DNA from 3 places in the Shewanella sp. ULN5 genome. Region 1 is predicted to be linked to each of the others. Evidence: predicted binding sites of a transcription regulator. Region 1 holds the regulator's gene; each other region holds the start of a gene.

Evidence for each region. The regulator MetJ, encoded in region 1, represses methionine synthesis genes. The targets are predictions, from matches to a motif close to TAGACGTCTAGACGTCTA.
Region 2: a site for MetJ is predicted at 2,306-2,323, ahead of metK (methionine adenosyltransferase). Genes of this name have one in related genera too.
Region 3: a site for MetJ is predicted at 2,020-2,037, ahead of metH (methionine synthase). Genes of this name have one in related genera too.

Annotation. Positions count from the first base shown of each region.
Region 1 is NZ_JAPJEE010000010.1:60,756-66,470, forward strand. Features, by position in the region: gene ORI98_RS11220 (bifunctional aspartate kinase/homoserine dehydrogenase II) at 1-940, opposite strand, end outside; gene metB (cystathionine gamma-synthase) at 962-2,134, opposite strand; gene metJ (met regulon transcriptional regulator MetJ) at 2,342-2,656, shown strand; gene ORI98_RS11235 (sulfite exporter TauE/SafE family protein) at 2,829-3,560, shown strand; gene ORI98_RS11240 (ABC transporter transmembrane domain-containing protein) at 3,921-5,573, shown strand; gene ORI98_RS11245 (peptidase domain-containing ABC transporter) at 5,573-5,715, shown strand, end outside.
Region 2 is NZ_JAPJEE010000009.1:34,306-40,020, forward strand. Features, by position in the region: gene tkt (transketolase) at 1-1,882, opposite strand, end outside; gene metK (methionine adenosyltransferase) at 2,367-3,518, shown strand; gene ORI98_RS10380 (hypothetical protein) at 3,634-3,987, opposite strand; gene ORI98_RS10385 (GNAT family N-acetyltransferase) at 4,009-4,563, opposite strand; gene ORI98_RS10390 (hypothetical protein) at 4,560-4,847, opposite strand; gene ORI98_RS10395 (META domain-containing protein) at 4,948-5,364, shown strand; gene argR (transcriptional regulator ArgR) at 5,499-5,715, shown strand, end outside.
Region 3 is NZ_JAPJEE010000003.1:211,102-216,816, forward strand. Features, by position in the region: gene metH (methionine synthase) at 1-1,886, opposite strand, end outside; gene ORI98_RS04915 (histidine phosphatase family protein) at 2,078-2,800, shown strand; cobalamin riboswitch at 2,762-2,935, shown strand; gene ORI98_RS04920 (ABC transporter ATP-binding protein) at 3,061-3,963, shown strand; gene ORI98_RS04925 (iron ABC transporter permease) at 3,960-5,036, shown strand; gene cobT (nicotinate-nucleotide--dimethylbenzimidazole phosphoribosyltransferase) at 5,086-5,715, shown strand, end outside.

The DNA.
Region 1 (5,715 bases):
TAAAGCTAAATAGCACCACCTCATTCAAACTGGTCACCACAGGCGCGCTGGCCGAAGAACTTTGCGGCGCAATTAAAGTAAAATCAGTGTGCGAGGCATAACTAGAGCGTACCGCTAAACTCACTTCGGTATTAAATAAAGGCTGTAATGTCCGCGAGTGCAACACAGGCGAACCTAACTTAGCAAGCCGATCTGCTTCTGCCAATGACATGCTTTTTAATAACTTGGCATCGTTAATTTTGTTCGGATCTGCGTTAAAAACCCCTTCAACGTCAGTCCAAATAGTGACCCGGCCAATATCTGCCAAGCTGGCTATCAAGCTCGCGCTGAAATCTGAACCATTACGCCCTAATAATAACGTTTCACCTTGGCTATTTGCGCAAATAAATCCGGTGATCACTAGCCGTTCATTAGGATGTGCCGCAAGCAAAGCCTGTACTTTGGCGCGAGATTCATCAACTCGAATAATCGGCACTGCGCCTTCATCGGCGACAAGAATAGAGCAGGCATCAACATGCGATGATGCCACTCCCGATTCACGCAATAATGCCGCCATTAATCGTGCTGACCAACGCTCACCAAAACTCACCACATGACTGATTTGATATTCGTTGCGCTCTTCTAATGATAATAAGCTAATTAATTGTGATTTATCTGTCGACAAACGCTCACGTAAATCGCGAGCCTGTTCATTCGACAGTAACTGCTCAATCAAGGTTTGCTGGTAGCTAATCAGCACTTGCAATTCTTCTTGCCATAACTGGCCGGTATCTCGCAAATTCAACAGCTTATACAAAAAGTTGGTACTTTTGCCTGCGGCTGAAACAACAATTAAATCATCGCTATGACCATGGGTAAGTAAAATGTGGGCTACTCGACGATAACAATCTGCATCTGCAAGACTTGAACCACCAAATTTATGTAAATGACCACGCGCCATGTATTACTCCTTAAACGCCAACTACAGCGCTGCTACGGCAGCTAATGCGGCTTCAATGTCAGCCGCTAAATCTTCACCATCTTCAATACCAACAGATAGTCTCAATAATGTATCTTTAACGCCAGCCTCAAAGCGAGCCTGTGCATCCATTGCTCTATGGGTCATTGTGGCAGGAACGGCGACTAAACTTTCCACTCCGCCTAAACTTTCAGCAACACTGAATAGCGTTAGGGCATCGAGAAATGCCACTACTGCGGCTTCTCCGCCCTTAAGCTCAAAACTTAACATGGCACCAAAACCCTGCTGTTGCTTGGCTGCAATGTCGTGACCTGGATGATCTTTTAATCCCGGATAATACACTTTTTCAACCACATTGCTTTGCGTTAGCACATCAACAATGCGCTTGGCATTGGCTTGATGTTCACGAATACGCACTGCTAAAGTACGAATGCCGCGTAACGTTAAGTAACTGTCGAATGCTGACCCTGTTAACCCCAAGGTATTTGACCACCAATGCAGTAACTCACCGATTTCTGGGTCTTTAGCAACCACAGCACCGCCCACCACATCACTGTGACCATTAATATATTTGGTCGTAGAATGGATAACGATATCAGCCCCTAAATTTAAAGGCTGCTGTAAAATAGGTGATAAAAAGGTGTTATCCACGGTAACCAAGGCGCCAACTTCTTTTGCTGCTGTGGCAATGGCTGCAATATCGACCACACGCAATAATGGATTCGACGGCGTTTCTAACCAGACCATTTTAGGTTTTTTGGCAATGGCTTCAGCTAACGCTGCTGCGTTAGTTTGATCAACAACAGCCAATTTAAACTGCCCTTTCTTGGCCAAATTAGTAAATAATCGGTAACTACCACCGTAGCAATCATGTGGCACAACCAATAAATCATCTGGCCCGAGTAAATTGGTCACTAGGGTAATTGCAGCCATGCCGGTACAAGTTATCACGCCGGTAGCCCCTTGCTCTAACTTGGCTAAGGCTTCACCTAGAATGCAACGTGTTGGATTGCCTGAACGACTGTAATCAAACTCACGCGGATTTTTATGGCCATCAAAAGAATAATTGGTCGATAAATAAATTGGAGGGACAACTGCGCCATATTGTGTGTCACTTTCAATACCCTGACGAACTGCGACAGTGGCATTGCTATGTTGTTTACAAGACTTGGTCATGATTAATTCCTAACATTACGAACACACAAAGAGATGTCTAGATGGCTAAATTTACCTAACTGAAGCGCTCAGGTCAACAGAAATAGACGTTTAGACGTCTAAACATAAAGAAATCTATTTGCAATGTGCACTAAAACACAGCAATAATTTGACTAGAAACTTTAAGGGTTTAAAATCTGCACCGAATTTAAAGTAAAGGGTGAGTTAATGACTGAGTGGAATGGCGACTATATTAGCCCATATGCCGAGCACGGCAAGAAGAATGAACAAGTAAAAAAAATCACAGTATCAATTCCGTTAAAAGTATTGAAAGTACTGACAGATGAGCGTACTCGCCGTCAGGTAAATAATTTACGTCACGCGACAAATAGTGAATTACTGTGTGAAGCTTTTTTACATGCTTATACGGGCCAACCTTTGCCTGATGATCATGACTTATCAAAAGATGAGCCAGACAGTATCCCACGTGAAGCGAAAGCATTGATGGACCAAATGGGTATTGAATGGGAAGACTTAGAGTAATTAATCACTTTTAAGTCATTTCACACCCGCTATTCATTCCATCAAGATGAATATCCTGCTTTGTCAGGGTAGTTATCTTGGTGGAATTTTGTTTTAGACACTATCAAATTCTTGATAACCATCAACAGAAAATGTTTGTGTTAAAAATGCGCGTAAAATAAGAGCCATAGCAATGCCATTTATCGACCCCACCACCTTAATACTTGCCTCACTGATTATCTTTTGCGGCGCGTTAACCCAAAGCTTAATCGGTTTTGGTTTAGCCGTAGTCGCCAGTCCTTTACTGTATATTGTCGACCCACAACTAGTGCCAGTGCCAGTGATTGTAATGGGGTTTGCGATTTCACTGATGACCTTATTCAGAGAACGTAGCCACCTAGAATTTAATGGGCTGCAATATGCGTTACTAGGAAGAATTCCAGGCGGTTTTTTAGGCGCAAGCTTATTATTGCTTGCCCCTCAACCCATATTAGGTCTTGCTATTGCTGGCATTGTATTTACCGCAGTGTTACTGAGTATTTTTAAATTATCCGCACCAGTGAATCGGATAACCTTATTTATTGCGGGTATTGTTTCAGGTATTTTTGGCAATATTGCCGCTATAGGTGGGCCGCCAATGGCCATTTTATTAGCTGGAAAAGACGCTAGCCAATTTAGGGCAGCACTATCAGCCTTTTTTATCTTTAGCTCTATGATTGCTTTAGCAATTTTAGCCATTGTAGGCTTAGTTGAAGTGAAGCACATTTGGCTTTCTTTAATGCTACTACCATCAGTATTAGCAGGATATATGATTGCCGGACGCATTGTCGGTAAAGTAGATAAGGACAAAACCCGTAAAGCCACCCTAATATTGTGCACCCTAAGCGCACTAATATTAACGGTAAAGTCTTTGAATCAAATATAACCCCCATCACACTGGCTTACCTTAGCTGATCCCATCCGCTGCCAGCAGCCAAAAATTCTGCTTTTATATACTGTCCCTTATAATGATGTGCTGAAATTGAAAATTAAATTGCACTTAAATCGTCATTTGGACGTACGTAAACATAAAGCTGATGACGACTTTACCCACCAATAAACATAGTCAAAATGTGCAAGTTTGATTATTCATTGCTAAAATTTATCAACATTTAACATTTTATGAAGATAAATCAGCAATATAAATTGCATTGTATTTTTAATGTTAACAATGATAGTTTGATTCTTAACTATAAAAAATAAATCTAGAATTTCATCTAAAATCGGATGTGAAGGTGGTTAAACAATGTTTCAAAACTTCAGTTTATTGACACAAAACAAATTATCATCTGAGCTGCTTTTATCTTCGGTATTTATCAATATCCTTTCTCTAGCACTTCCCTTTACCATGTTGCAAATTTATGACCGCATATTGCCCAATGAAGCCTATGGTACTGCGGTAGTTTTAGTGGTCGGTGTTGGTATAGCAATTTTACTTGAACTGCTGCTGCGTTATGCTCGTAGTTGGTTATTGGCAAGTTCTGCCGCCAATTACGAATTAACCACGATTTCTAAGCTGGTCGACAGCCTAATGAAAGCCGATTATCACCATATGGAATCTTTGGGCTCTGGCGCAATAGCGCAAGGATTAAAAGGCGTCGGAGAAATGCGCGAGGTGTATTCGGGTCAAGCGGCTGTTGCTATGATGGACTTGCCATTTGTGATGATATTTTTAGGTTTAGTGGCTTACATTGGCGGCCCTTTGGTTTTTATCCCCATTTTAGTATGGTTAATTGCTGGGGTAAGAGTGTGGCAAATTGGCCAAAAGCTCTCAAATACAACTAGTAAATTAAATATCAGTGAGAATGAGCGTACTCAGTTACTTATGTTGGTGCTGTCTGGCTTAACAACCGCAAAATCGATGGCGCTAGAGTCACGTGTAACTTATGCCTATAAAAAAGTTAACCATCAACGTTTAGCTCAACAAAACGAGATTGATTGGCTATCTTCTAAACTTCAAGAGGTGATTCAAGGAGCTGCGCAGCTCACCACTTTGGCGCTAGTCCTTATAGGATGTTTAGAAGTGCTTAATGGTAATCTCACCACAGGTGGACTTGCCGCTTGCTCAATTTTAGCAGGTCGCGCCGTTGCACCACTTAGCGCGATTGGGAGTTTAAGGGCTAAAATAATTAATGCTCAACATGCAATGTTAGAGGTCAATGCATTGATTGACGCACCTCAAGAGTCATTTAATGCAAGCCAGATGTACCAGCAAAAACTGCCTATAGGCCCAATTCGCTTTGAGCATGTCAGCGCAAAACAGACTGGAGCAAAACTCAGCGATATCAATATTGAAATCCCTTCCGGCAGTATAGTTAACGTGACCTCAAACCCACTGACTCATGCCAGCTTAATGCTCAGTAGTATTGGCGCGTTTCATCAAGTTAATCAGGGCCAAATTACCATAGCTGGTATTGCGCTAAACGATCATGTTGGTTTTGAGTTTCGACAATCCATTAGTTATGTTCCCCCCTGGGCAACATTATTATCGGGTTCTATTTTGGAAAACATGACCCTATTTCGCCATGAACGAGAAGCCTATGCGATGGAATTAGCCGATAAGTTAGGTTTGTCAGCAACCATCGCCCAGCTACCGGCCGGGTACCAAACATTAGTAGCCAACAATAATAGTCAAATGCTTAACAAAGGAGCCATCAAACTGATCTCCTTAGTCAGAGCGTTATCCCAATCACCTTCTATTTTATTACTTGATGAACCCATGGTGTCACTGGATGCTGACTCACAGAACCGTTTGCTAGCACTTTTACTGCAATATCGAGGTGAAATGACAATTATTATCGCTTCCTATTTTGATGAAATTGCACAATTGAGTGATTTTTGTATTGATATATCTCAACATGGGCACGCAACCCTAGTGAACAAACCGGGGGCAAACTAATGACAACACCAGAACAAACCTTGTGTCCCAAATCACTGTTAATCAGACTATTTATTCAATTAGGATTGAATGGACAAGCAAAAAACATCGAAAAAAGTGATATAAAAAATCAGATTACCTATTTAGAAACTTATATATTACT
Region 2 (5,715 bases), on a different contig from region 1:
CACCAAAGCCAACATACTTGTACCAGTAATCAACGTGTGCGGCTTCAATTGCTACACGCTTAGTCACAGCTTTTGGTAATACTGACTCTTTATAAGCAGCATCTTGCTTGTCAAACACGTTAGTTGAAGGCATAGAAACTACGCGAACTTTTTTACCTTCATTTGCCAATGCTGCCGCTGAATCTAGCGCGAGCTGCACTTCGCTACCCGTTGCAATTAAAATCACATCTGCAGTACCTTCACAATCAGAAAGTACATAACCACCTTTAGCCACGTTTGCTAATTGCTCAGCGCTACGTGCTTGTGCTTTTAAGCCCTGACGGCTAAAGATTAGCGAGGTTGGCGATTTACGAGTTTCAATTGCAGACTTCCACGATACTGCGGTTTCAGCAGCATCACATGGACGCCATACCGTCATGTTTGGTGTCATACGTAAGTTAGCTAGCTGCTCAACCGGTTGGTGAGTTGGACCATCTTCACCTTGACCAATTGAATCATGGGTGTAAACGAAAATGTTTTGAATACCCATTAATGCCGACATACGTACCGCATTACGCGCGTATTCCATAAACATCATAAACGTTGCACCATAATTGATGAAACCACCGTGAAGTGATGCACCATTCATAATACCGCTCATACCAAATTCACGTACACCATAATAGATGTAGTTACCCGCTGGATCGTCTTGAATACCTTTAGAACCAGACCATAGCGTCAGGTTTGAACCCGCTAAGTCAGCGCTGCCGCCTAAAAGTTCTGGTAACATTTCACCGAAGAAACCAATTGAGTTTTGTGATGCTTTACGGCTAGCAATCCCTTCAGCTTTGTCTTGGCATTGTTGAATAAATGCTTGTGCTTTAGCTTCAAAATCTGCTGGTAAATCACCGTTTAATACACGACGTTCAAATTCAGCTGCCAATGCAGGCTCAGCAACTTTATAGGCTGCAAATTTTTCATTCCATGCATTTTCATTGGTATTGCCAGCGTCTTTAGCATCCCAACCTTTGTACACATCGGCAGGGATTTCAAATGGTGCATGCGGCCAACCGAGAAATTCACGTGCAGCTGCAATTTCAGCATCACCTAATGGTGCACCGTGACAATCGTGGCTACCAGACTTGTTTGGCGAACCAAAACCGATAATGGTTTTACAACAAATCATTGTAGGCTTATCAGTTACCGACTTAGCTTCTTCAATGGCAGCGCGAATTGCGTCACTATCATGGCCATCAACATTAGCAATAACGTGCCAGCCATATGATTCGAAACGCTTCGGGGTATCATCGGTAAACCAGCCTTCAACATGACCATCGATAGAAATACCGTTGTCATCCCAAAATGCAATAAGCTTACCTAAACCTAAAGTACCTGCTAATGAACAAGCCTCATGTGAAATGCCTTCCATTAAACAACCGTCACCTAAGAAACAATAAGTGAAGTGATCAACGATATCAAAACCAGGGCGGTTAAATTGTGCCGCTAAGGTTTTCTCAGCAATAGCCATACCAACTGCATTACTGATACCTGCACCCAATGGGCCTGTGGTCGTTTCAACACCTGGTGTATAACCATATTCTGGGTGACCCGGTGTTTTTGAATGTAATTGACGGAAGTTTTTAAGCTCTTCGATAGGCAATTCATAACCAGAAAGATGCAGTAGAGAGTAGATAAGCATTGAGCCATGGCCGTTAGACAAAATAAAACGGTCACGATCAGCCCAATTAGGGTTATTCGGGTTGTGCTTTAAAAAATCATTCCATAACACTTCAGCAATATCAGCCATACCCATAGGTGCGCCTGGGTGTCCTGAATTGGCTTTTTGAACGGCATCCATACTTAACGCACGAATTGCGTTTGCGAGTTCTTTACGAGATGACATGCTCTCTCCTGCTTGTTGATGAGGTCTAGCGGGCAATTGTGAGGGGATATTTTCCCCTACTAGGCGACTGGACGCAAATTAAAATTTACGCGGCAACTCCGCAACCAACAGTAATCGCATTTAGAAAGCGATTACTGTTCAAAAAATACGCTAAATTACCATGAGTAAGAAAATATATTGAAGCCATTGAATTGATTATGGCAGCGAAACATGCATTTTCATTATATTGATATTGTTTCACTATTTATCCATCCCCTTATTTTAAAATCACATAAAATATAATGAAGTCTTTAAATTTCAGATTGTTAATTGCGCAATATATAAAACAGGTAAATTTCACTTAATATTATTTTTTGCTGCATTGCACAATTCTGAGCATTAATTCGTATAGAGGGGTGTTATCAGATTAAATTTCGACTAGAATAGACGTCTAGACGTATAAAACTCTTTATTTTTTATCAGCAAACGACGAGATTTTCCCACTATGGCAAAGCACTTGTTCACTTCTGAATCAGTTTCAGAAGGTCATCCAGATAAAATCGCCGATCAGATTTCTGATGCGGTATTAGACGCAATCCTTGAGCAAGACCCGAAAGCTCGTGTTGCGTGCGAAACCTATGTTAAAACAGGCATGGTATTAGTGGGCGGCGAAGTGACCACCTCTGCTTGGGTTGATATTGAAGAAATTACCCGTAAAACGGTTCGTGAGATTGGTTATACACACTCAGATATGGGCTTTGATGCCGATTCTTGTGCAATCTTAAATGCAATTGGCAAACAGTCTCCAGACATCAACCAAGGTGTTGACCGTAGCGATCCTGCTGAGCAAGGCGCTGGTGATCAGGGATTAATGTTTGGTTATGCAAGCAATGAAACTGATGTATTGATGCCAGCTCCAATCACGTATGCGCACAAATTAGTTAAGCGTCAATCAGAAGTGCGTAAAGACGGTACTTTACCTTGGTTACGCCCTGATGCAAAAAGCCAGGTTACCTTTGCTTATAACGAAGGTAAAATCGTTGGTATTGATGCAGTTGTGTTATCAACCCAACACAAAGAAGAAATCAAACAAGCTGACTTAATTGAAGCTGTGATGGAAACCATCATCAAGCCAGTATTACCTTCACAATGGTTAAATAAAGAGACTAAATTCTTTATTAACCCCACAGGTCGTTTTGTTATTGGTGGCCCTGTTGGTGACTGTGGATTAACCGGTCGTAAGATCATTGTTGATACCTACGGCGGCATGGCACGCCATGGCGGCGGTGCCTTCTCTGGTAAAGATCCTTCAAAAGTTGACCGCAGTGCGGCTTATGCTGCTCGTTATGTTGCTAAAAACATCGTTGCTGCTGGCTTAGCCGATCGTTGTGAAATTCAAGTATCTTACGCTATTGGTGTGGCAGAACCGACGTCAATCAGCATTGAGACATTTGGTACCGGCAAAGTATCTGAAGAAGTGTTAATCAAACTAGTGCGTCAACACTTCGAACTGCGTCCTTATGGTTTAACAGCAATGCTAGATTTGGCTCGTCCTATCTATCAGCAAACCGCTGCATATGGACACTTCGGTCGAGAAGGCTTCCCATGGGAAGCGACTGACAAAGCAGAAATATTACGCGCAGACGCCGGACTATAATTCTTGGTATTTGCATCATAAAAAACCGCTATTATGGCGGTTTTTTTATGAATAAAATTTAGCGGCAGTAACCTTTCGAATGTCATGTTGATCATAAAAGATCTACAGCTTCACACTAACAATGATCGAAGTGCGCACTTTCAATACACATAAATCCAACCTGTTGCATGCTCATCACAGGAACGTTTATTTCATTTATCATTTCAAGTGACTTCTTATTACACTCGTCCACCAAGCTTAAACCCACCTGATATTGATTTAATTTACCGCAATCAATCCAGTAGTCTAACCATTTAACTCCATAGTGCTTAACTGATCTTGCCTCATCGCCAGTCAGCAAAATAATTTCTGCCGCTTGAAACTGTTGCCCATGGGCGGCTAACACCGACACCACTAACTTGGCATTATCAAACGCGCTCAAGCGAAGTCCAAGATAAGGTTCGAATAAAGTTTCGAATTGGTCTGACATATTCAACCCCATCATCTAAAGTTAAGGCAACTTTCGCAACAACAGATAAAAATCTCGTTGCTGAAAACCAAAATAATCCACAACTTGCATATCTGCATATTGGGTGTGAGCCTTAAAAGAACGCCCATTGTCCTCGGCAATGTAAGCCACTAAATAGCGGCTTTTATTTTTGGTAGCAAGGACAAGTTGGTTAACTAACTGCGCAAATATGCCTTGGCCACGATAAGGCTCAGCAATCCAAATCGGCCCATATTGAAGGCTATTCTCTTGATTTATCCTCAGTGGCAAACCATCTTGATCTGTTTCAAGTGAAGGCAATTTTTGAATTATTTTTTGATACAAAGCTTGCTTAGCAAAAAATCGCCATTGAGCCGCTATCACATAGCCAATAATATTAGCCCCATCTAATGCCAAAATAATCCAGTGCTGATTAATCAATTGCGTTAATTGGATTGGTGTTAACCCCTGCCCTTGAAGACTTGGATCATGCCGAGATAATTCAGCATTAACGTGTTGACGTTCCAGTTCAACTAACTGAGGCACATCTGTTAAATTGGCTTTGCGATATTGAATCACTGTTTATCCTGAGGTTTTTCTGCTGGCTGATCTGTTGATTTTTCCGGTGATGGTTGAGCATCAGCATCTGATGATGGCAATGATTGGCTATCTTGATTTTTAGCCCACTGGATCATTAATGCCACAGGGAAAGGCGCCATCATCACTAAGCCGATACCGATACAGCTGGCGACAATCAACATGCCTTGTGCTCGAAGACTGGTATCGGTGAAAAGATGCAAATAACATCCGAGCATTAATAGCATGGAACCGAGATAATGAAGTAACTTTAACGCTTTAATCATGCTGGTTTCTCACTAATAGACTGAAGACGAGTTATCACTTTGCCACAGTATCAAGTAGAATAGCCTCAATTTGAATATTCTAGGCAAAAAAGACGTAAACATGATAAAGCATTTTTTAGGCGCAGCTGCAGTTATTTTCTCTTTAAGCGCATGTCAAAATCATACAGCAATCGATAATTCAACCTCATTAGTTGGTTCGTGGCACATTGAATCAGTATTGTCTGCACCAACCATAGATTACAGTCCGGCTAAATTAATTTTTAGTGAAAATGGCCAACTCAATGGCAATACCAGCTGTAATCCTTTTATGGGCAGTTACATATTCGAGAACAATGTCCTCACGCTCTCACCAGCCGGAGCAACACGTAAAGCCTGTATTGAAGCGCTCATGACCCAAGAGCAAAAAGTCATGCAAGCCATACCGTTAGTCATGTCAGCGTCAATTGCGCAGGGGAAATTACGCTTAGTTGATCAAAATAACAAAACAATTATGGTATTAAGTAAGTTGACCAAGTAAACCATTTACTACACTGTTAAAATGATTGATATTGAATTTTTATTCATTAAAAGTGGTTTTTTCTTGACAAAAAAACCACTAGTATTCAAAATAAAGCGTTTTTCTGAATAACAACTATAAGATGAAAATACTATATGCCAACCACTAAAAATCAGGATGATCTGGTCAAAACCTTCAAAGCTATCTTAAAAGAAGAACGTTTTGGCAGTCAAAGTGAAATTGTTAATGCACTTCAAGCCGAAGGATTCGGTAACATTAACCAATCAAAAGTATCAAGAATGCTCAGTAAGTTTGGCGCGGTCAGAACCCGCAACGCCAAACAAGAAATGGTCTACTGTTTACCTGCTGAGT
Region 3 (5,715 bases), on a different contig from region 1:
GGCAGGTTCAATACCACGTTTTCAACTTTGTCTTTTAAATCGGCGTCAATGTCATCGTAAATAGCCAGCTGGCCTGCGTTAACAATACCCATGTCCATACCCGCTTGAATTGCATGGTATAAAAATACCGCATGGATGGCTTCACGTACTGGATTGTTACCACGGAATGAGAATGATACGTTTGATACGCCACCAGAAATCATGGCATAAGGTAAGGTCGATTTAATGTCTTTAATGGACTCGATAAAATCGACGGCATAGTTGTCGTGCTCTTCAATACCCGTGGCAATCGCAAAAATATTAGGGTCGAAAATAATGTCTTCTGGCGGAAAGCCAACTACGTCGACTAGCAAACGGTAGGCACGGGTACAAATTTCTGTTTTACGGGCACGGGTATCGGCCTGGCCATCTTCATCAAAGGCCATCACAATCGCAGCCGCACCGTAACGCTTAACCAGCGTGGCTTGTTTAATAAAGGCTTCTTCGCCTTCTTTCATTGAAATCGAGTTGACAATCGACTTACCCTGAACACATTTAAGACCCGCTTCAATGACTTCCCATTTTGATGAGTCAATCATGATAGGCACACGGGAAATATCAGGCTCTGAGGCGATTAAGTTCAAAAACTTTTTCATCGACTCAGCACCATCAAGCATGCCTTCATCCATGTTTACGTCGATGATTTGTGCGCCGTTTTCAACCTGCTCACGAACAACATCAAGGGCTTCTTCAAATTTCTCTTCTTTAATAAGACGTAAAAATTTGGCTGAACCCGTCACGTTTGCGCGTTCACCCACGTTAACGAACAAAGAGCTGGCATCAATGGTTAAAGGCTCGAGTCCTGACAGGCGACAAGCGACCGGAATATCCGGAATCGTTCGTGGTTCGTGATTGATCACGGATTCACGAATTGTTTGAATGTGTGCCGGCGTGCTGCCACAACAGCCACCGACGATATTGAGCATACCTTCTCGGGCCCAGTCGCTGATGACTTCCGCCATTTCTTCAGGGGTTTCATCATAACCGCCAAACTCGTTAGGCAAACCAGCATTGGGGTGAGCCGACACGAAACATTCGGCAATGCGTGATAGTTCTTCTACGTATGGGCGCAGCTCTTTTGGCCCTAAGGCACAATTAAGCCCGATAGATAAAGGCTTGATGTGGCGCAGTGAGTTATAGAAACCTTCTGTAGTTTGCCCCGTTAGGGTACGACCTGATGCATCAGTGATGGTGCCTGAGATCATCACGGGCAAGCGATCGCCAAGTTGATCAAAAACTTTTTCAATCGCAAACAGCGCGGCTTTGGCATTAAGGGTATCAAAAATAGTTTCAACCATGATGATATCCGCGCCGCCTTCAATCAGTGCCGTGGTTGATTCAACATAAGCTTCTACTAGCTCATCAAAGCTAACATTTCGAAAGCTTGGATCGTTCACATCTGGGCTGATAGAACAGGTGCGGTTTGTGGGGCCGAGTACCCCAGCAACGTAGCGCGGAGTACCAGTTTGCGCGGCGACTTCATCAGCGGCTTCACGGGCAACTTGGGCGCCTTGTAAGTTTATTTCGGCAGATAACGACTGCATGTCGTAATCTGCCATAGCAATGGTGGTGGCATTAAAGGTATTGGTTTCAATAATGTCAGCGCCCGCCAACAAATATTTAGTATGAATGTCTTTGATAATTTGCCGTTGGCTCAACACCAACATGTCATTGTTACCTTTCACATCGCAATGCCAGTCTTTAAAACGCTCACCACGATAATCAGCTTCTTCCAATTTGTAGTCTTGGATCATGGTGCCCATCGCACCATCGAGAATGACAATTCGCTCTTTAAGCGTAGTTGTAAGTTGTTCAAGAACCTGACTGTAGGAAGTAGACTTCAGCATAACTCATTACCTTTTAATGCAGTGGTGCTTAGCTAACAAGGCACCAAATTTATCTAACTTATTATTTTATCGAGTGTTAATTAATGCATCGTGAATAGCGGGCACTCGACAAGCAGAATTTTGTTTGGACATTTATACGTATAGACGTCCATAATACGCGAGTTGTTATCTTTAGGGCAAGGCAGAAATCCATGAAACATCTTCAATTGGTATTCCTGCGCCATGGCCACTGCCAAGGCGGAGATATTCTGCGTGGAAAAACCAATGTGCCCTTATCAGAACAAGGGCTAATACAAATGCAGCAGGCCTTTGATAGCTTGGGTAAATTACCCGATACCGTGTATTCATCTTCACTTGAACGCTGCCTTCAGTTTAGTGACCTTATCGCAAAACAGTATCAATTGCCCATCAAGGTGTTGGACGATTTACAAGAAATTGATTTTGGTGAATGGGATGGTCAAACATGGCAAACCTTGTATCAACACCATGAACTCAAGTTAAATGCATATTGGGCAAACCCATGGGAGCCTGAGCACACGCCGCCAAAGGGTGAATATTTACGTGATTTTAGTGCTAGAGTGCAAGTTGTTGTGGCGCAAATTGTATGGCAGATGCTGCAGCAATCTGCAGCTGAAGTCGCCACAAAAAACGAACAGTTCGACGCCGTCTTACCACCATCGGTATTAATAGTCACCCACGGTGGTGTGATGCGATGTATAATGGCGGCCATCTTGGGTGTTGAGCAAGCTGCGGGTATTTTTAGTCAGTTTCATTTACCTTATGCCGCGCTATTTCATGTCGATGTTTATGTCGAAGAGCAATATTTTGACAATGTCAGTCAAGAGACATTCGCGTTTAAAAATCTCAGTATGAGATTAAACTGGCCTACCTTGAGTGGTTTAACACAAGGTTAAAGCCAACCGTTAAATATAGTCACGAGTATTGGGAATCGGGAAAGCCCGAACTGTACCCGCAACTGTGAATATGATGCCTGCCTAGATTAGGTCAATCATATAAGTCAGATACCAGCTTGAGACTATTCATTTTTTGCCTGAGCGGGATAACTCAGAGGGGCATATATGTTTGAAATTCTGGTCGCTTTTATAGTGGGCAACCTTGCTATAGGTGGCCTTATTTATTTAGGTGCAAGGCTATACTTAGGAGACGATGTTTGATGTCTTCAAGTATTGATGCCGTGATCGTAACATCTCAGTCTGATAACCTTGCCTTATCCGTAAACGGGATTAGTTGGCATGTTGACGATGTCGCCATTTTAGCGGATATCTCCTTTTCGCTTCACAAAAAGCAAATGCTAGGGGTGATAGGGCCAAATGGTGCGGGTAAGTCGAGTTTACTTCGATGTCTTTACCGTTATATCACACCAACTCAAGGGCAGATACGCCTATTTGATCAAGATATTAGCCAATTTAAGGGCAAGGCCTTTGCTACCCAAGTGGCTGTGGTGCAACAAGACACGCCGCAATTTTTTGATATGAATACTAGCCAACTTGTGGCCATGGGATTAACGCCGCATAAAGGCATGTTCGATGGGCATACCGCCGCAGATAATCAACTGATAAACGATGCCATTCAAAAAGTGGGTTTAACCGACAAAGCTTTTTTGCAATATAGCCAATTGTCAGGTGGGGAAAAACAGCGGGCATTAATCGCAAGGGCCATAGTGCAGCGCCCTAAATTATTAATACTCGATGAACCCACAAATCATTTAGATATTCGTTATCAGATACAAATTTTAGAATTGGTTAAAAGCTTAGGCATTACTGTTATCGCTTCCATCCATGATTTAAATTTAGCCAGTGCCATGTGTGATACTTTGGTATTGCTCAATAAAGGCCGTCTGGTGGCTCAAGGCACGCCTAGCGCGGTACTGACCGAAGCTCAAATTGGCAAGGTATTTGAGGTTTGTTGTGAGGTCAAACCGCACCCTCAACACGCTAAACCCTTAGTCAATTACTTTTACGGTTATATGTCGCATTCTTTATCCCAATCGCCATTTCAACCTAGTCCTAAGGCCGAACAAGATTCATCGCTTTGCGATTTACAGGTACAGCGATGAGCCCAGTAAAAGATCAATATAAATATCGACTATTTCTATGTTTGTTAAGCTTGTTTGCCGCATTAAGCCCTATTGCAGCAGCAAGCTTTGGCGCAGCAAACATCAGTTTCCATGATGTGGTTCAGGCGATAGGGCAACATCTTTCTTGGCAAGATAATGCCCAATCATCAGGCATAACAGAACGAATTGTATTTGAGCTACGTTTTCCACGCATTGTGCTGGCGTTTGTCGCGGGGGCAGGATTAGCCCTAGCAGGTAGTGTGTTACAAACTGTTACCCGTAATCCATTGGCTGATCCCTATTTGTTTGGTATTAGTTCCGGAGCCTCTTTTGGTGCAGTATTAGTGTTCAGTTTTTTGTCTAGCGGACTGTTTAACTTAACACAGGGAACTGCCATGTCTTTAGGACAGCTTGAGTGGTGGAGTTGGCAAAATTTGTTATTGCCTATAGGGGCGTTTGCTGGAGCAAGTTTGTCGGTATTGCTGGTGTTAAGCTTGTCAGGTTTGGGCCGCAGTAGCCAGATAGAGCGTATGTTGCTATCGGGGGTTGCTACTTCATTTTTATTCGGTTCATTGACCAGTTTACTGCTGTATTTTTCAAGCCCGCAAGCCACAGCATCTGTATTGTTTTGGTCATTAGGGAGTTTTGCTAAAGCAAACTGGACTGGAGTGATATTACCCAGCGTTATTGTGCTGGGCAGTTTAGCGATTATTGTTGTTTTTAAGCGGCAAATTGTTGCACTGCAAGCGGGTGATGAAACCGCCCATACCCTTGGGGTTAATGTGGCTAAATTACGCCTCAATATGCTGTTACTTTGCTCCTTGATTACCGCGGTATTAGTGGCCAGTTGTGGTGGCATTGGCTTCGTGGGATTGATGATCCCCCATTGTGTTCGATTACTGTTTCCAGGGCGTCAGCCTATGATAGTGACTGCTATTGTGGGTGGGTTATTTATGGTGTGGATTGATGTGGTGGCCCGCTGCATATTAGGGAATCAAGAGTTACCCGTAGGTATTATCACTGCCGCAATTGGCAGTGTGTTTTTCTTATTTATATTAAGATATAGGCGTTAAATGCTTGTGTCATTAACGCGTTTATCGTTGTTATTTTTGTGGAGCGTATATGTTTGCAGTTGACCATGTAAGTCATAAATTCGACGACATCATCCAACATAAAATTGATCAAAAAACTAAACCCAAAGGGGCGCTTGGTCAGTTGGAAACATTAGCTAAACAAATTGCACAAGTGCAGTTATCCAGTGATCCAAAGGCTAAAAAATTGCATATTACTGAGCCGGGATTACTGGTGTTTGCTGGCGACCATGGTATTGCTCAATATGGTGTGTCGATTGCGCCAAGTGAAGTGACCAGTCAAATGGTGGCGAATTTTGTTCACGGTGGTGCAGCGGTGAATGTGTTTTGCCGACAAATGGGTTTTAACCTTGAGGTGATAGACGCTGGTGTGCTTGCTCCCTTAGGTTTAAAAGGGGTAACTGAGCACAGATTAGGTAACGGAACAGCGGCGATTCATTTAGCCCCAGCGATGACCCTTGAGCAAGTTAAACAAGGTTTTAAAGCGGCCCATGAAGTGGTTGAACGTCATGTCTTGTCAGGGTGTAACCTTATTGCGTTAGGTGAAATGGGGATAGGTAACACCTCATCAGCTGCGGCAATTATGGCGGCTTTGCTAGAGTTTGACGTTAATACTTGTGTCGGCAGAGGGACGGGTATTGATGATAAAACCTTTGCTTTG